DNA from 2 places in the Pseudomonas sp. LFM046 genome. Region 1 is predicted to be linked to the other one. Evidence: riboswitches for the same ligand, from Rfam matches in the RefSeq annotation. Region 1 holds a riboswitch; the other holds the start of a gene.
What was found. A riboswitch is a leader RNA that binds a small molecule or an ion and turns the genes downstream of it on or off. The one in region 1 is predicted to bind cobalamin.
Positions count from the first base shown of each region.

Region 2: linked by a shared signal. The riboswitch ahead of btuB (TonB-dependent vitamin B12 receptor) and the one ahead of cobG (precorrin-3B synthase) in region 1 are both predicted to bind cobalamin.

Region 1 is NZ_JYKO02000001.1:506,527-515,902, forward strand. It holds gene cobJ (precorrin-3B C(17)-methyltransferase) at 1-785, opposite strand, end outside; gene TQ98_RS02405 (precorrin-2 C(20)-methyltransferase) at 876-1,625, opposite strand; gene TQ98_RS02410 (precorrin-8X methylmutase) at 1,622-2,248, opposite strand; gene cobG (precorrin-3B synthase) at 2,245-3,561, opposite strand; cobalamin riboswitch at 3,648-3,841, opposite strand; gene TQ98_RS02420 (bifunctional cobalt-precorrin-7 (C(5))-methyltransferase/cobalt-precorrin-6B (C(15))-methyltransferase) at 3,923-5,125, shown strand; gene TQ98_RS02425 (cobalt-precorrin-5B (C(1))-methyltransferase) at 5,258-6,355, shown strand; gene TQ98_RS02430 (cobalt-precorrin-6A reductase) at 6,352-7,083, shown strand; gene TQ98_RS02435 ((2Fe-2S) ferredoxin domain-containing protein) at 7,080-7,787, shown strand; gene TQ98_RS02440 (VWA domain-containing protein) at 7,878-8,531, opposite strand; gene TQ98_RS02445 (AAA family ATPase) at 8,534-9,376, opposite strand, start outside.
Region 2 is NZ_JYKO02000001.1:1,654,874-1,664,249, reverse strand. It holds gene TQ98_RS07825 (cobyrinate a,c-diamide synthase) at 1-989, opposite strand, end outside; gene cobO (cob(I)yrinic acid a,c-diamide adenosyltransferase) at 1,053-1,664, opposite strand; gene btuB (TonB-dependent vitamin B12 receptor) at 1,680-3,545, opposite strand; cobalamin riboswitch at 3,611-3,823, opposite strand; gene TQ98_RS07810 (NAD-dependent deacylase) at 3,949-4,680, opposite strand; gene TQ98_RS07805 (hypothetical protein) at 4,681-5,001, opposite strand; gene TQ98_RS07800 (class I SAM-dependent methyltransferase) at 5,026-5,676, opposite strand; gene TQ98_RS07795 (C40 family peptidase) at 5,685-6,212, opposite strand; gene TQ98_RS07790 (C40 family peptidase) at 6,376-6,996, opposite strand; gene TQ98_RS07785 (NAD-dependent deacylase) at 7,076-7,840, opposite strand; gene TQ98_RS07780 (DNA-3-methyladenine glycosylase I) at 7,908-8,579, opposite strand; gene ttcA (tRNA 2-thiocytidine(32) synthetase TtcA) at 8,653-9,376, opposite strand, start outside.

The DNA.
Region 1 (9,376 bases):
AGTGGCACGCCGAGTTCGGCGGCGGTCGCTGCCAGTTCGGCGTCGACCATGCGTTCGCGATCCGCCACCAGGCAGGCCAGGGACAGCGGCGCGAGACCGGCAGCTTCCAGCGCTCGTCGCAGGGCTTCGGCACTGGCTTCGCCGTCGATTCGCGCCACGGCGACGCGAGGGTGGATCAGCAGTTCATCGCGCTGCGCCGTGCGCGCTTCGGCGGTGATGTGGATAACTCGCCTGGCCTCCTTGGCCAGCGGCAGGCGAGCCTCGTCCAGCCAGGGGGCCACGCCCTCCACGCGAACCGCCTCGCCGCCCAGAAGATCCGAGACGAAGCGCTTGCCCTGCTCGATATCGGCGAGGGCATAACCCGCCGGTGGGTCCAGCAGACAGGTGCCGAAACGCAGCTCACCGCTGGTGGTGATGGCTGGCGCCACCGCAAATAGGGCGGCGATCTCCCGCGCCATGCGATTGACCCCGCCCAGGCCGCCCAGCAGCGGCACCACGGCGCTGCCGTCCTCGGCCACCACCAATACCGGCGGTTCGGCGCCCTTGCTCGCCAGCAGCGGCGCCAGGGTGCGGATGACGATACCGGCCGCGCACAGGGCGATGATCGGCGTATCGCTTCGGTACAGCTCGCGCAGGGTGTCGCCGAACTCGGCGTAGGCCTCATCTGCACCTTCGACACGCCCGGCCAGGCCGAGGACGCGCGCCTGTGGATAAAACGCCTGGATGCGCCTCGCGACGGGCAGGCCGGTGTTGCCGAGCAGGACGATGGCCGGGGCGTTAGGCATGGCGAGGTACCAAGGGTAGGGTGCGCCGTGCGCACCATGGGGAAGTGGTGCGCACGGCGCACCCTACGGGGAGAGTCCTGTCAGGCGCCATCAGCCTCTCCACTTCTGGCCGGGGATGACGATCATCGAGAAGTAGGGCGAGGCCATGGGGTCCACCTCGTCCAGCGGCACGATGCGCTGGTTGGCCATGGTGGCGCGTTCCACATAGTGGGCGCGGTCGGCGATGCCGAGGTCCTGGAGCACGCGACGCACCTTGTCGAAGTTGCGCCCGAGCTTCATCACCACGGCGGCTTCGGCGTCCGCGAGGCGCGTTTTCAATTCGTCTTCCGGCAGTACACCGGAGAGCACCGACAGGCTCTGGTTGCGATACACCAGCGGTACGCCGAGCACCGCCGCGCTGCCCAGCATGGAGCAGACGCCGGGCACCACGTCCACCTCATAGCGGCCGGCCAGGCGGTCATGCAGGTACATGTAGGAGCCGTAGAAGAAGGGGTCGCCTTCACAGATCACCGCCACGTCGCGGCCAGCGTCCAGGTGCCGGGCAACCTGTTCGGCGGCGGTGTCGTAGAAGTCGCTGATGACGGTCTCGTAGGACAGCGGCGGCTCCAGCTTTTCGGTGGTCACCGGATAGACCAGCGGCATGCGCTGCTGGGCATCGGTCAGGTGCTGCTCGATGATGCCGAAGGCGTTGCCGCCTTGGCCCTGGCTGGCCTTCGCCTTGGCCACGAAATAGCCCACCACCGGCGCCGATTGCAGCAGGCGCAGGGCCTTCACCGTAATCAGTTCCGGATCGCCGGGGCCCACGCCCAAACCAATCAACCGTCCCTTGCGTTCCATCATTCCACCTCCGTGGCCAGGGCGTTGACCGCCGCGGCCGCCATGGCGCTGCCGCCGCGACGGCCGCGCACGATCACATAGGGCACGCCGCGGCTATCGGCGGCGAGCATGTCCTTGGATTCCGCCGCACCGACGAAGCCCACCGGGAAGCCGAGGATCAGGGCCGGCTTCGGGGCGCCGGCATCGAGCATTTCCAGCAGGTAGAACAGCGCGGTGGGCGCATTGCCGATCACCACCACGCTGCCTTCCAGGTGCTCGCGCCAGTGCTCCAGGGCTACCGCCGAGCGGGTGTTGCCCCGTTCACGCGCAAGCTCCGGTACGCCGGGATCGTTGAGGGTGCAGACCACCTTGTTGTTCGCAGGCAGGCGGGCGCGGGTAATGCCTTCGGCCACCATGCGTGCATCGCAGAGGATCGGTGCGCCAGCGGCGATGGCCGCACGGCCAGCAGCACCGGCGTCGGGGGAGAAGCGCAGGTCCTCCACCACATCGACCATGCCGCAGGCGTGGATCACCCGCACCGCGAGCTTTTCCAGGTCGGCGGGAATGCCGGCAAGGTTGGCTTCGGCGCGGATGATGGAGAAGGAGTTGCGATAGATCTCCTGACCATCGCGGATGTACTCGATCATGGGGTGGAACTCCAGGTGTCAGGAGAGGCGGCCAGGCGTTCACCGGCCTCTTGGATGCTGATCTCGCGCGCCAGCTGTTGGCCGAAGCCGGTGCCGCCGCGCTGGTAAAGGTCGTAGCGGCCGGGGCCGGTCGCCAGCAGGGTAAAGGGCGCCACATGGGCGGCGGCGCAGGAGCGCGGACAGCCGCTGAGGTGGACGTGGGCGCCGGGGGGTAGCAGCGGTGCCAGGGCCAGACCATCGGCCTTGGTGTCGGCCAGGCCTTTGGCGCAGCCGGCGGAGCCGGTGCAGGCGATCAGACGTGCCAGCGGCTCGCGGGCGTCGGTGACCAGCCCCATTTGGCGCATCTCGTACAGCACTGCCTCGGGGCCGCGGGCATTGGGCAGCAGCACGGATTGCCAGGGCGTCAGGCGCAGGCTGCCGTCGCCCTGGGCATCGGCGAGGTCTGCCAGGGCATGGAGCTGCGTGGGGTCCAGTCGACCCAGGACCGGCGCGCCGCCGACGTGCTGGCTATAGCGAATACCCAGGTGGGCGAAGGGCTGCGGGGCAGGGCGATGCCAGTCGCCGGCGGGCAGCAGGGGCCTGTCCAGACGCTGCTGCAGGCGTAGCAACAGGTCGCCTGACGGACGGTGTTCCAGTACGTGGCGCATGCGCGTCTGCTCCGGCGTCGCCAGGTCGAGGAACAGATCGAGCAGGGCCTCCACCAGCGCCGGAACCTGGGTGCGGGGCACGGCAGCCAGCGCAGGCACATCGTCTGCCGATTGTGGCGGGCAGCCCGCCAGGCCGAAGGCGAACAGCGCGTCTTCGCCCCGGCCCATGGCGGCCAGCCAGATATCGTGGGGGTGGTCCAGCATCGCCATGGACTCGCCGCCATCCAGCAGCAGGGCGAACTTGGGCGACAGGGCGTGGAAGTGTGGCTTGCCTTGCAGCAGCGCGAGGATCTGGTCGGCCAGCGGCGAGACATCCACCGCGGCGCGGGGATCGAGCCCGGCCAGGGGGCTGACCATCAGGTTGCGCACGTCGTCGGCGCCGGGGGAACCGGCGCCCAGTCCGGCGGCCAGCAGGGCATCGATCAGCGACTGCTCGGTGCCGGCCTTCACACCGCGAATCTGCAGGTTGGAACGATTGGTGGCCTCGATCACGCCGCCGGCATGCTCGCTGGCGGCCGCCGCCACGGCGCGGGCCTGGCCAGACGTCAGCCGGCCGCAGGGCAGCTTGATGCGGCAGATGCCACCGTCTTTCGCCGGGACGATGCGCAACAGCCCGGGACAGGCCGAGGGGCGGACGGACGAAGATGTGGGCTGGGCGTGCTTCACTCAGGTCACCATGGTTGGCGTCGCGGCGACCCGGTTCCCTAAGTTAGGGACAACGTTGCACCGATACACCCCGCTCGATGCGTACACACGCGACTGGTTCCACCGGCAGGTCTCCTGGCTGGCAGGTCGTCATCCTCTGCGGTCTTCCCAGGTTGCCCCAGTGACCCGAATGCATGGACTCGCTGCTTACAGTTGCGGGGGCAGCCACGGCTCGGCCGTGTTCCCTCTTAGGCTGGGGCTCGTCAGGTGAGCGCCAGCGACCGATGAAGGGCGCTATTATGCCCGCTTTGCCCGGACCGATGAAAAGGCTGCCTGTCGGAAGCCGAATGGCCTTGGCGTTTTCAGAGATCGAGGACAGCAGATGCAGCCCTGGCTGACAGTGGTGGGAATTGGCGAAGACGGCTATGCGGGCCTTGGCAAGGCCGCGCGCCGTGCATTGCTGGAAGCCGCCGAAGTGGTCGGCAGCCCGCGCCAGCTCGACCTGCTGCCGCACTGCATTCGTGCCCGGCGCACGCCGTGGCCGAGCCCATTCTCAGTGGTGCCGGTGCTGGAAAAGAGCGGGACGCCGGTCTGCGTTCTGGCCAGCGGTGACCCCATGTTCTTCGGCGTCGGTGCCAGCCTGGCGCGGCAGGTGGCGGTGGAGGAAATGCACGTGATTCCGGCGCCTTCGTCCTGTTCCCTGGCCGCCGCTCGCCTGGGCTGGCCGCTGCAGGACGCGACCCAGCTCTCCGTGGTGGCGCGGCCCCTGGCGGCACTCAACGCCTATCTCCACGACGGCGCCCGACTGCTGGTGTTGAGCAACGACGGCGACAGTCCGGCCGCCATTGCCGCGCTGCTGATGGAGCGGGGCTTCGGCCGAAGCCGGATCACCGTGCTGGAGCACCTGGGCGGCGAGCGGGAACGGCGCATCGACGGCATCGCCAGCGACTGGTCCCTTGTCGACGCCGCCGCGCTTAATCTCGTGGCCATCGAATGCCGGGCGGAGGAGGGCGTTCGCTCGTTGCCACTGACCACCGGGCTGCCAGACGATGCCTACCGCCACGACGGCCAACTCACCAAGCGTGATGTCCGCGCCATCACCCTGGCGAGGCTGGCGCCGCGTCCCGGTGAGCTGCTTTGGGATGTGGGCGCCGGTTGCGGCTCAATCGGCATCGAATGGATGCGCGCGCACCCGAGCTGCCGCGCCATCGCGATCGAAGCCAACGAGGGCCGACAGGACCATATTCGTCACAACCGCGATGCCCTCGGCGTGCCCGGCCTGCAACTGGTGGCCGGCCAGGCTCCGGCAGCGCTCGACGGCCTGCCCGCGCCGGATGCCATCTTCATCGGCGGCGGCGTCACCGAGCCCGGTGTGCTGGACACCTGCTGGGAGCAGTTGAAACCCGGCGGACGCCTGATCGCCAACGCCGTGACCCTGCAGAGCGAAGCCACGCTGGTGGCCTTCCGCGAACGCCAGGGCGGCGAACTCACCCGCATCGCCATTGCCCAGGCCCAGCCGCTGGGCGGCTTCGATACCTGGCGCTCGGCGTTGCCGATTACCCTGCTCGAAGTGGTGAAGCCGTGACGAACTCACCGCTTGTATCCCCTCTCGCGCTTGCGGGAGAGGGGCCGGGCGGGAGGGGCTTTGCCGAGCTTTCGTGCGATGGCCACCCCCCTCTCCTCCAAAGGGGCGAGAGGACTGAACCGAGCGTGCCCCATGCGTGACGAAACCCCCGAACAACCCGCCCCCCTGCGCAGCGGCTACACCACCGGCAGCTGCGCCACCGCCACCAGCCTGGCGGCAGCGCGCCTGTTGCTGGGGGGCGAGGCGACGGATGCGGTCGAGATCACCCTGCCCAAGGGCCAGCAGGTGCTGATGCGCCTGGAGTTCTGCCGCCTGATCGAGGGTGGTGCCGAAGCCGGAACCCTCAAGGATGCCGGCGACGACCCGGACGTGACCCACGGCGCGCTGATCTACGCCCAGGTGCGCTTGGCGGCCGAACCCGGCGTGCGTTTCCACGCTGGCCCCGGCGTCGGCACCGTCACCAAGCCGGGCCTGACCCTGGCTGTCGGCGAGCCCGCCATCAACCCGGTGCCCCGGCAGATGATGACGGGCCACCTGACCCAACTCGCGGCGGAGCAGGGCTACGCCGGCGGCTTCGAGGTGACCCTCTGCGTGCAGGGCGGCGAGGAGCTGGCGCTGAAGACCATGAACCCGCGCCTGGGCATCCTCGGCGGGCTTTCCATCCTTGGCACCACCGGTATCGTCCGGCCCTTCTCCTGCTCGGCGTACATCGCTTCCATCCATCAGGGCATCGATGTCGCCCGCGCCAACGGTTTCACCCATCTCGCGGCCTGCACCGGCAACGCCAGCGAGGACGCCATGCGCCGTCGCTATCACCTGGATGACACGGCCCTGATCGAGATGGGCGACTTCGCCGGCGCTGTACTCAAGCACCTGCGCAAGGCGCCTGTGGAAAAACTCAGCCTGTGCGGTGGCTTCGGCAAGATCAGCAAACTCGCCGCCGGCCATCTGGACCTGCACAGCCGCAGCTCCAGTATCGATCTGCCGCTGCTGGCGCAATGGGCTGCCGAACTGGGAGCCAGCACCGAGTTGCAGGAGGCCATGCGCGGCGCCAATACCAGCCAGCTGGCGCTGGTCATGGCCCATGACGCGGGCATTCCGCTGGGCAATGCGGTCTGCGCCCACGCCCTGGCTTTCGCCCGCAAGACGGTGCCGGCCAGCGTGACGCTGGAGGTCTTCGCCATCGACCGTCAGGGGAATATCGTCGGCGAAGCGGTGGAACAGCCATGAAGCGCATCCTCCTGCTGGGCGGCGTCAGCGAAGCCCTGGCCATCGCCCGCCGCCTCGGCCCCGACCACATTTACAGCCTCGCCGGTCTCGGCAAAGTGCCGGATGACCTCGCTTGTCAGGTGCGCGTAGGCGGCTATGGTGGCGCCGAGGGACTGGCGCGATTCATCGCACAAGAGGCTATCGACCTGTTGCTGGACGCTACCCATCCCTATGCCGCGCAGATCAGCCAGAACGCTGCCACGGCAGCCTCGCTGTCTGGCATCCCTTGTTGGGCGCTGCGCCGTCCCGGCTGGCAGGCCGGCCCCGGGGACGACTGGCGCGAGGTGGCCGATTGGGCCGAGCTGATCGAGGCGCTGAAGGGGTTCCGCCGGCCCTTTTTCACCCTGGGGCGTGAGCCCCTGGAACACCTCCACGAAATCCCTTCGCAGCAGCACTGGACGGTGCGCTGCCTGCAATCCCAACCGGCGGGCGAGCGTTACGACGTCATCGGCGCTCGCGGTCCCTTCAACCTGGACGACGAGCGCGAGCTGTTCTCCCGATTGCAGAGCGATGTGCTGATCAGCAAGAACAGCGGCAGCCAGTCCACCGAGCCCAAGCTGCAGGTGGCCCGCGAATTGGGGCTGCCGGTCTTGATCCTCAAGCGTCCGGATTTGCCTGGCGTGGCTCGCGAATTCGATTCCGTCGAAGGCCTCTGGCAGGCCCTCACGACCTACCTGGAAACCCCATGACTGCAACATCCTACGCTCGCGTGCTATTCGCCGGACCGGACCTTGGCAAAGGCTCCTTTGCCGAACTCTTCCGCCGCCAGCTCACGACCCTGCTCGGCGAGGCGGCCCTGGCCGATATCGTCGACACGTCCTCTGGCTACGACGCCCTGTGGCCCGTTGTGCAGTCCAGCCCGCGCCCGCTGCTGGTGGTCGACCTCGATCCGCAATCCTCCCCCCAGCACCTGGACTGGTTGCGCAGCGAACTGGGCAGGCTGGACGCCCCCGACCAGCTCTTCGCCGCCAGCCTGCTGGGCCAATACGACACCGACCCGGCAGGTGCCGCCTGCACCCTGGCCGACCGCCGCGAACTGCACCGTCCCTGTGTGGATGTGCCGGTCCTGCCCGAACGCCATTCCTGGTCCTGCATCCCGCCCCATTCCCGCCGGCTGCTGCTCTGCAACGGCCCCCGCTGCACCCGCCGTGGCGCACTGCCGCTGTGGAAGAAACTGCGCGAAACCCTCAAGGCCGCCGGCAAGCTGGAATGCGACGGCGGTGTGCTGATCACCCGCACCCACTGCCAATACCCCTGCGACGAAGGCCCCACCGCCAGCCTTCAGCCCGACGGCGAGTGGTACTGCATTCGCAATGAGGAAGAGGTGCTGCGCTGGGTGCAGGAGCGGATCGTGGAAGACCGGCCGGTGCCGGAGATGTTGATGAAGGCGTGACCGGGGCGGCGTCATTGATGGGTTTAACGCCGCCCGCCCATCTAAGGAGCCGCCACGTAGGATGGGTAGAGCGGAGCGAAACCCATCGATTCACAGCTCGGAGATGGTCCTGTACTCCGCGCCCAACTCCTCCGCCAGCTTCTTCGCACGCCCCAGGCGAATCGGCCCCCCCTCGATATTCACCAGCAGCGTCGGGCAACCCAGCGGCTCCAGCGCCGGCCATTCCTTCAAACGCCCATCGGTGAGGATCAGCATTCGCTGCTCCTCGGCCGGCTTCTGTCGTTGCCGACGTGCCAGCCAGTGTGCTGATTGCTGCAGCGCGTCGATCAATGGAGTGCCACCGCCGGCACCAAGTTCGGCGAGCCAGTGGTGCAGGGCGGGGGAGGCTTTCTGACCCTGCCAGAGCCACTGTGGCTGGCGCCCAGTGGCGTGGAGCACGGCGAGGCGGGTGCGCTGGCGATAGGCGGCGTCGAACAGATTGGCCAGCAGCCCCTTGGCCTGGGCCAGCGCGCCGTGGCGGCGGGTGGAGGCGGAGGCATCGACGACCACCAGCCAGAGCTGGTCAGGGCGCTGGCTGCGCGGCGCACGCACCAGGTCGGCGGCCTTGCGCGGGCGACCGCGCAGGAGCGTGGGCAACCACTGGATTGCACCATTGGCGCCCGAGCGGCGAGCGCCGCTGCGGCCGTTGCCAAGAGTGCCGGGTCTGGGCCGGGCACCCGCCCCTGTGACCGTACGCGGGCGGATGCTCAGGGCTTTTTTGGCCAGCGCGGCAGGTCGCGCCGTTCACCCATGGGCACCGCGTGTGCCGGCAATTCGCCCCATTGGCCTTCGCCACCGGATGCCTGCGATTGCGAGCCAGCGGGCGGGGACTGCGGCGGCTGGGACGCGGGCGGCGGCGTATGAGTACGGCGATGAGCCAGCGCGAAATGCTCGACGGCGTCGATATCCGCCGCCTCGATCCGCTCGGCACCTCGCCAGGCGGCATGGGCGCGGGCGGCACGCAGCCAGACCAGGTCGGCGCGCAGGCCGTCGACTCCGGCGGCGAAGCAGCGCTGGGCGATGTCATCCAGGGCGGCATCGTCCAGCGGAATGTTCGCAAGACGTGCGCGGGCATCCTGGCAACGGTGGGCGAGGGCCTGTTGCTCGTCACTCCAGCGGGCGATGAAACCCTGCGGGTCGGCGTCGAATGCCAGGCGACGGCGGACGATCTCGGCGCGCTCGGCCGGTTGTGGCTGGCCGTCCTGCAGTACCTTGAGACCAAAGCGGTCCAGCAGCTGTGGGCGCAGTTCGCCTTCCTCGGGGTTCATCGTGCCGATCAACACAAAGCGCGCCGCGTGGCGGTGGGAGATGCCGTCGCGCTCCACCTGGTTCACGCCGCTGGCGGCTACATCCAGCAGCAGGTCCACCAGGTGGTCGGGCAGCAGGTTCACTTCATCCACGTAGAGCACGCCGCCGTGGGCCTTGGCCAGCACGCCGGGGGAGAAGCGGGCGCGGCCTTCGCCGAGTGCGGCGTCCAGATCCAGGGTGCCGACGATGCGTTCCTCGCTGGCGCCCAGCGGCAGGGTGACGAAGATGCCGTCCGGCAGCAG
Region 2 (9,376 bases), 1.1 Mb from region 1:
AGCAAATAGAGCATGCCGCCGCACTCGGCGAGGGTCGGCTTGCCGGCCTCGTGGTGGGCGCGAATGGCGTCGGCCATGGCGCGGTTGCCAGCGAGTTGCTTCAGGTGCAGCTCGGGGTAGCCGCCGGGCAGGTAAAGGCTGTCCACCTCGGGCAGTCGTTCGTCCGTCAGGGGCGAGAAGAACACCAGCTCGGCGCCCAGGCGCTGCAGCAGGTCCAGGTTCGCCTGATAGAGGAAGGCGAAGGAGGTGTCCCGCGCCACGCCGATGCGCACACCGGCCAGCCCGTCGCCGATGTATTGGGGCTCGGGGGCGGCGAAGCACACGGCAGGTGGCAGGGCCACTTCCGCGCTGGCGGCCAGGGCATCGGCGGCGGCATCCAGGCGGGCGTCCAAGTCCGCCAGTTCCTCGGCCTGCACCAGGCCCAGGTGGCGGCTGGGCAGTTCCACATCAGCGCTGCGCGGCAGGGAGCCGTACCAGCGAATCCAGTCCGGCAGGCTGTCGCGGATCAGGTCACTGTGGCGCTGGCTGCCGACACGGTTGCCGAGCACGCCGGCAAAAGGCAGGCCCGGCTGGTAGGTGGCCAGGCCCACGGCCAGGGCGCCGAAGGTCTGGGCCATGGCGGCGCCGTTGATCACGCCAAGGACCGGCACGCCGAAGTGACGGGCCAGGTCAGCGGCGGAGGGGGAGCCATCGAACAGGCCCATCACGCCTTCGATCAGGATCAGGTCGGCCTCTCCGGCCGCCTCCCAGAGCAGGCGGCGGCTTTCCGCCTCGCCCACCATCCACAGGTCCAGCTGGTAGACCGGCGCACCGGAAGCGCGGGCGAGGATCATCGGGTCGAGGAAGTCCGGGCCGCACTTGAACACCCGCACCCGCTTGCCCTGACGGGCGTGCAGGCGCGCCAGAGCGGCGGTGACAGTGGTCTTGCCCTGGCCGGAGGCGGGGGCGGCGATCAGCAGGGCCGGACAGTTTCTGGCTTGATCAGGCATGGATTGCCCTCTCCCCCGCCCTCTCCCTGAAGGGAGAGGGGGCAAAAGCAGCGGCGCGCGGCATCAGAACTCCACACCCTTCTGGGCTTTCACGCCGGACTTGAAGGCGTGCTTCACCAGGGACATCTCGGTGACGGTGTCGGCGGCCTCGATCAGGCCTTCAGGCGCGCCACGGCCGGTGGCGACCACGTGCTGATGCTCGGGGCGGGACTCGATGTCCTTGAGTACGGTTTCCAGGTCCAGGTAGCCGTGCTTGAGGGCGATGTTCAGCTCGTCCAGCACCACCAGGCCCACCTGCGGATCGTCCAGCAGGGTACGCGCCACGGCCCAGGCCTGTTGGGCCTTTTCGATATCACGCTGGCGATCCTGGGTGTCCCAGGTGTAGCCCTCGCCCATCACGTGGTAGCTGACTTCTTCGGGGAAGCGGCGGAAGAAAGCCTCCTCGCCGGTAGACATGCCCCCCTTGATGAACTGCACCACCCCGACCTTGAGGCCATGCCCCAGAGCGCGGGCCACCATGCCGAAGGCCGAGCTGCTCTTGCCCTTGCCGTTGCCGGTGTGCACCAGCAGCAGGCCGTATTCGTCCTGGGCCTGGGCGATCTTTTCGTCGATCACGGCCTTCTTGCGTTGCATGCGGGCCTTGTGGCGGGCATCGCGTTCGGCGGATTCGCTCATGGGAATTCCTCGGGGTCAAATGGCCTGGTAGCGGACGGAGAAGAACACTGCCTGTCCGGGCTGATTGAAGTCCAGTGCGGTTTCATAGTCGGCGTCCAGCAGGTTGGTCACCTTGGTCTGCAGGCGCCACTCCTCGGTCAGCCAGTACTCGCCGCGCAGGTCCACGGTGGCATAGCCGGCGAGGCGCTGATCATTTTCTATATCGTCGAAGCGCCGTCCTTCCGCGTGCAGGGTCGCGCCCACGCCGAAGCGGCCGATGCGGCGGTCCAGATCGAGGTTGAACACCTGCCGGGCCCGGCGCGGCAGCTCATTACCGTGATTGGCGTCGTTCGCTCGGTTCTCGGTATCGAGCAATGTCGCGTTGGCCTGCCAGTCCCAGCCCAGCCACTGGCTGCCCAGCACCAGCTCGAGGCCATCGATGCGCGCCTTGCCGATGTTGTTAGGGCTACCGAAGGGCCCGAGCCCTGAGTTCGCGTCATGGACGATCAGATCATCCACGTCGGTACGGAAGGCATTGGCCGACCAGCGTCCCCAGTCATGCTCGCCGGCCAGGCCGACTTCGAAGGTCTCGGAGGTTTCCGCATCCAGGTTGGGGTTGCCGTAGTCGGGGAAGTACAGCTCGTTGAACGTAGGCGCCTTGAACGCGGTGCCGTAGCTAAGACTGAAGCGCACGGCGTCGGTCAGGGCGTATCCCCAGGCGGCGCTGCCGGTGTCGTGGGTGCCGAACTGCTCGTTGTCGTCGCGGCGCAGGCTGAGTTGCCAGTCCTGGCGGCCAGCTTCGCCGAGGTACTGGGCGAACCAGCCCTTGTTCAGCCGTGAATCCTTGTCGAAGACGGTGGAGCTGCTGACTTCGTCCTGCTGCCAGTCGTAGCCCAGGGTCAGCACATGGCCTTCGGCCAGGGTCACGTCGTTCAGCCAGGAAGCCGAGTTCCGCTGGGAATCGAAGCGTGAGGAGAACTGCCCACCCGTTTCCTCGCGGCTAAGGTCCTCGCTCTGGCCTGCCTGCAAGGTCACATCCCAGGGCTCCAGCGGGCTGAAGCGAGCACGCCCGCCGATAAGCCGCTGCTCGTTGTCGGCGTTGGCGTTCCGCCCTCCCCCGGGATTGTACGGACTGACCAGGTCGTAGTCGTTGTGGGCCTTGACGCGCATCAGCGTGCCGTCGAGTTCCAGGCCATTGTCGAAGCGATAGCCGGCGCCCAGGCTGCCGGACAGGTTGCGGTAACCGTCGGCATCGGGCTCGTGGTAGCTGCTCCGTGCATTGAGAGCGTCGATGCCGTCGGTGTCCTGGCTGCTGAGGCCGAGGTTGTACCAGCCCTTGCCGTCGCCACCGGAAACACCGGCGCTGCCGTCATAGCTGTCGTGGGTGCCGTAACCGGCCGAGAACCAGGGCTTGGCGCCGTCCTGCCCGCCCTTGCGGGTGAAAATCTGGATCACGCCGCCGATGGCTTCCGAGCCGTAGAGGCTCGACCGGGGGCCGCGAACGACCTCGATGCGCTCGATCAACTCGACCGGCAGGTCCTGGAACGCGGTAAGGCCATTGCTGACCGACCCCACCTTGACGCCGTCGATCAGCACCAGCACGTGATCGGATTCCGTCCCGCGAATGGACACCGTGGTCTGCTTCCCCGGACCACCGTTATTGCTGACGGTCACGCCCGGCACCTTGCGCAGCAGCTCGGGCACGGAACGGGCCTGGCTGAGTTCGATCTCTTCGCGGTCGATCACGGTGGTCGCCGCCAGGCTGGCACGTACCGGATGTTCGCTGCGAGTGGCGGTGACCACCTGCTCGTCGAGGGTCAGGGCCGCAGCGGCCAGGTTGGAGGAAAGGGCTGAAGTGCCAAGCAGCGCAAACGCCGCTGGCCCGATGAAAGGCTTGCGAATCAAAGTCTGGATCTCCGTCGTGCCACCCGCGCGACATCTGTGGGAACTGCACGCGGAAGGCTCCGCGTGCGCTGAACGCGCCAGGCCGGTCTCCGGGCTTGCGAGTGGAGCTTCGCTCCCTTGCCGCGCCTTCCCATGCCTGGGCACAGTGGCCGATTGCGGCTTTCTACTCGCCTACCGTTGCGGGGGCAGCGCCGGATTCTTCTGAGGAATGGACCGGCTTCCCTGTTTCACCCCTTCGACATGAGCCAAGGGGCACCTGAGGCAGCGGCGAAGGTTAGAGGGTCGGAGAGAGAGCGTCAAACCCGACAGACGGAGCGGGCTCAGCGCCATCCGTGGGTTGGTGCGGAGCGAAGCGAAACCCAGGGTCCGGTTGATGGGTTTCGCTTCGCTCTACTGCATCCTATGTGTTGGTCGCCAGCAGCGCGGCCATCACTTCCCCTGCCGCGCCTTGCAGGCAGAGGTCGGCTCGCGCACTGAGGGGCGTGGGCTGAGGATTGATCTCCACCACGAAGGCGCCGTGGCGCTTGGCCAGAAAGGGCAGCTCGGCCGCCGGGTAGACCAGGCTGGATGTGCCGATGCTGAGGAAGAGGTCGGTGTGCTGGCTGGCCTCGGCGGCAGCTCCCAGCACTGTCTCGGGAAGGCTTTCGCCGAACCAGACCACCGCCGGGCGCATCCGGCCACCGCAACGACAGCGCGGGATGGTCCGCACGTCATCGGGCCAATCGCCGCCATCCCGCCGGCAGGCAAAGCATTTCAAGTGGTGGATATTGCCGTGCAGTTCCAGCGGCGCGGAGCTTCCGGCGCGCTGATGCAGGCCGTCGACGTTCTGGGTGATCAGCGTCACCCGTGGCAGACGCCGTTCAAGCTCGGCGATGGCCAGATGCGCCGCATTGGGCTCGGCAGCCAGGCATTTCTCGCGGCGCCAGGCGTACCAGTCCCAGACGGTCTGCGGATCAGCATGGAAGCCTTCGGGGCTGGCCAGCTGTTCGGGGCGGTACTTGGCCCAGAGGCCGGTCTGAGCATCGCGAAAGGTAGGGATGCCGCTTTCGGCGGAAACGCCGGCACCGGTGAAGATCACCAAATGGCGGACCTGCTGCAGGTGCCGGATCAGGTCGTCGGGGATGGGCGTCATTCAGTGCCTCGGGGTGAAGCCTGCCGGCTTGGCAGCCAGCCAGTCGACGAAGGTACGCAGGCGCTCATCGCCCAGCAGGGACTCGCGGCTGTTGAAGTTCAGGGCCAGTTCCTTCTCGCTGAACAGCTTGTGGATCTGGTTGTGGCAAGGCCGGCAGACCCAGAGGGTGGCGGTGATGCGCTCGCCCTTGGCGAACCGCTTCTGCACGTAGGGTTTGTCGTGCAGGGCCTTGGGGATCAGGTGATGACGAGTCAGCGCGGCGGCGCGGCGGCAGAGTTCGCAGGCGTCAGGCTGGGGCGGGAGACGGATGGGTTCCGGCATGGTGGTCGGGATGTCGCCCAGGCGTCAGCGCTTGCGGCAGAGAGTCAGGCCATCGCCCACCGGCAGCAGCGACAGGTCAACGCGGTCGTCGTCCTTCAGTGCACGGTTCAGGGCCTGGATGGCGCGGGTGTCTTCGGAATCCGGATCAGCCTCCAGAACCCGACCGCTCCAGAGCACGTTGTCGAAGAGGATAAGCCCACCTCGACGCGCCAGGCGAAGGGCTTCTTCCAGATAGGCGGGGTAGTTGGCCTTGTCGGCGTCGATGAAGATCAGGTCGAAGCTGTCCGCCTCCAGCCCTGGCAAGGTATCCAGCGCCGGCGCCAGGCGCAGTTCGATCCGCTCGCAAAGGCCGGCTTCCTGCCAATAGCGGCGGGCGATGGCATTGTAGTCGCCAGGAAGGTCGCAGCAGACCATCCGACCGTCTTCCGGCAGTTGGGCGGCCATGCACAGCGCGCTGTAGCCGGTGAAGGTGCCCACTTCGAGGATGCGCCGCGCGCCGATGAGCTTGACCAGCAGCGCCATGAACTGCCCCTGCTCCGGGGCGATCTGCCAGCGGCCCATGGGCAGGGCCAGGGTTTCCGCCCGCAAGCGCGCCAAGAGTGGCGCCTCCCGCAGCGAAACATCGAGGAGGTAGCCGTAAAGGGCGTCGTCGAGGTTCAGCGTGCGGTTGGTCATGGGGTGCCTCAGGGGGTGCGCGCCAGGCTTGGATCGAAGATTACTCGCTTGGCGCTCAGGTAGCTTCTCTGCCAGTAGCTGTTCGACAGACTGTCCAGCCGCACCGTTCCACCGGTACGCGGCGCATGGACGAAGCGACCCTCCCCCACATAGATGCCGGCATGGCTGACCTGCCCGCCGCCATTGGTGGCGAAGAACACCAGGTCGCCGCTTTGCAGCGCGTTGACACCGATGCTGGGGGTGCGCATGGAAATCAGCTCACCGGTGGTACGCGGCAGGCTGATGCCGGCAACGTCGCGATAGACGTAACCGATCAGGCCACTGCAGTCGAAACCGCTGTCCGGCGTGTTGCCACCCCAGCGATAGGGTGTGCCCACCAGGCCAAGGGCGCGAAACAGCACGTCTTCGGCAACGGGTGAGAACTGCTGGGCAGGAGAAGGGACGACGGGAGGGGAATAAGGCGGCGGCGCCTTGCTCGCGCAAGCGGTGAGCAGCGCAGCCAAGGCAAGGATGGCGAGGCGGTCCGGTGCGAGCATGGCAAGTCAGTCCTGACTTGAAGAATGCACGCTAATTTGCTGATCTCACAGTGATATTGCAAGCGAAAGCTGCAGGGTTGGCTGGAAAAAGTTCCCTCCGGAAAGAAAAAAAGCCGAGGCGGCCATCGGGCCGCCTCGGCTTTTTGTCTCGCAACCCGCTGGATCAGCGATGCGTCGGGTGGCGAGTCGGGGTGTTCATTGCCAGGACGCGCTTGGCTTCCATGTAGCTGGCCTTCCAATAGCGATCGTCGAGGCTGTCGACGCGTACACCGCCGCTGCGGCTGCTGCTGGAATGGATGAACTGGTCATCGCCGATATAGATGCCGGCGTGACTGACGCGGCCGCGGCCACGGTTGTTGAAGAACACGATGTCGCCGGGCTTCAGGTCATCGCGGGCGATCACCGGGGCATCCAGGTTGATCATCTCGCGGGTGGAACGCGGCAGCTGGATACCGGCTTCTTCCTTGAACAGGTAACCGACGAAACCGCTGCAGTCGAAACCGGTCTTCAGGGAACGGCCACCGAAACGATAGGGTGTGCCCATCAGCTGGAAGCCACGCTCCAGCAGGCCATCGGCCAGGGACGGCATCTGGTAGGGCTCGTCGTCGGTGAGGTTCGCCAGATCCAGGGCAGTGGGCTCGCGATCCGCCAGCAGCGAATCGGGGGCGCCATCGGCTACGGGAGCCTGAGACTGGAACTGGGATTGCTGCTGCACATCGCCTGCGCAAGCGGCGAGAAACAGGGCGAAAGTGACAGGCACGAGGGGTGCGAAGCGCTTCAGCATGGGCACGACCGTGTCGAATTAAATGGAATGAAAAATGATGAAGGCGCGACTATGCCTTCTATCAACCTCATTTGCAAATTTAATCGCCCGAAATGTGACTTAGCAGTCCTTGCAGAACATCTAAGGCCTTTCCATTGAGGTGGACGTCGACCACAGGGCTGAGGTCGGTGCGAGCCGGGTTGATCTCCACGGTGAAACCGCCTGCGTGGCGGGTGCGGATGACGGGCTCGATGATGTAGGGAAAGCTCGCCGTGGTTCCCACCGAGATCACCGCATCGAATCCCTTGCGGAGCTCGGCGTAGAGGCTGTCGATGGCTTGCTCAGGGAGCATTTCTTCGAACAGCACCACGGGCGGACGGAGAATACCACCGCATTCATGACATCTGGGAGGCATTTCTGCTGCCAGATGTCGGGCCAGGTCGAAACTTTCCTTCCCGCACGACTGGCAGTAGAGCGGCGACAGCTCGCCGTGAATCTCGATCAGCCGCTCTGGCGGCGACCCCGCCTGGCGGTGATAGCCATCGATGTTCTGGGTCAGCACCCAGCACTCGGGCTTGATTCGCTGCAATTGGGCGATCGCTTCATGACCGGCGTTTGGCCGGGCGCCGAGGCAGGCACGGCCGAGCTGGGCGAGGTATTTCCAGCAGAGCGCCGGATCGCGCCGCAGCATGGGGCCGGAAAGCGCCTCTTCTATAGGCAGCCCTTCTTCCGTCACGCCGTTGTACAGCCCGCCCAGGCCCCGATAGGTCGGCAGGCCGGAATCGGCCGACAGCCCCGCGCCGGTGATGACCAGGATTCGCTTGGCCGCCTTGATTGCTTCGGCCACACGTTGGATATCCGACATGTTCGGTCCCCCTGTTCCGATCGGCGCCCAGTGTCCGCCCGGCGCGCCGCGCAGCGCAACCGCAGGCTCAGTGGTTGACCGTGTGCGCCAGCATCACCGACAGCTGGCACAGCGGCCGACCGCTCTCGGCATGCCACTGGTTGAATGCGGCCTGGACCTGGGCCAGGTCCTTCTGACTCGTGGGCGCCTTGTCGATAATGTCCTGGGCCTTGAGGGCAGCGACCATATCGTCGGTGGGAATGAAGGTGTCCTTGCCGACCATACGCAGGAAACGCGGCGCCGACAGCCCGCCCAACTGGTTGCCGCGCTTGGCGAGCAACTTCCACAGGCCGACGATATCGGTCACCGGCCAGTCGGCGACCAGCGCACCGAAGCTGCCCTTCTCCCGCACGACATCCAGCATGAACTGGGCATTGCGCGGCACGCTCTTGAGCTTGCCCAGGTGGCGGATCAGGCGGGTGTCCTGCATCAGCCGCTCCAGGTGCTCGGCGCTCATCAGCACCACCTTCTGCGGGTCGAAGCCGAAGAACACCTCTTCGAAGGCCGGCCACTTGGCATCCACCAGGCTGTGCTTGAGGCCGGCGCGGAACACTCGCAGGGCCATCAGCGACAGGTAGCGGTCGTCGCCCAGGGCGCGCAGCTCGGCATCGCTGCGCGGCTGCGGCAGGCGCGCTTCCAGGGCTTCGGCCGAGCCGAAGCGGTTCAGGCAATATTCGTGGAGCCAGCGGTAGTCGCGCATGGGGAGTCCTTTCGAGCCAGAGCGTGCGGTTTCCGGTAGGAGCCAGCCAAGCTGGCTCCTACAAGAAGCAGGATCAGATATTGACGACGTCCAGGGTGCGCGGCGCCGCGGTCTCGTCGATACGCAGGCTGGCGAAGTCGAACAGGTTGCGGTCGGCCAGCTGCGAGGGCACCACGTTCTGCAGGGCGCGGAACATGATCTCGGTACGGCCCGGCGACTTGCGCTCCCACTCGTTGAGCATTTCCTTCACCACCTGGCGCTGCAGGTTCTCCTGGGAACCGCAGAGGTTGCACGGGATGATCGGGAATTCCTTGAGGACGGAGTACGCCTCGATATCGGCCTCGTTGCAGTAGGCCAGCGGGCGGATCACAACGTTGCGGCCGTCGTCTGCCAGCAGCTTCGGCGGCATGGCCTTGAGGGTGCCGCCGTAGAACATATTGAGGAAGAAGGTTTCCAGGATGTCGTCGCGGTGGTGCCCCAGGGCCATCTTGGTGGCGCCGATCTCGTCGGCGAAGGTGTAGAGCGTGCCACGGCGCAGGCGCGAGCAGAGCGAGCAGGTGGTCTTGCCCTCCGGGATCTTCTCCTTCACCACCGAGTAGGTGTCCTTCTCGATGATGTGGTACGGCACGCCGATGGATTCCAGGTAGGCCGGCAGCACGTGCTCGGGGAAGCCGGGCTGCTTCTGGTCCATGTTCACGGCGACGATCTCGAACTTGATCGGCGCGACCTTCTGCAGGTACAGCAGCACGTCCAGCATGGTGTAGCTGTCCTTGCCGCCGGACAGGCAGACCATGACC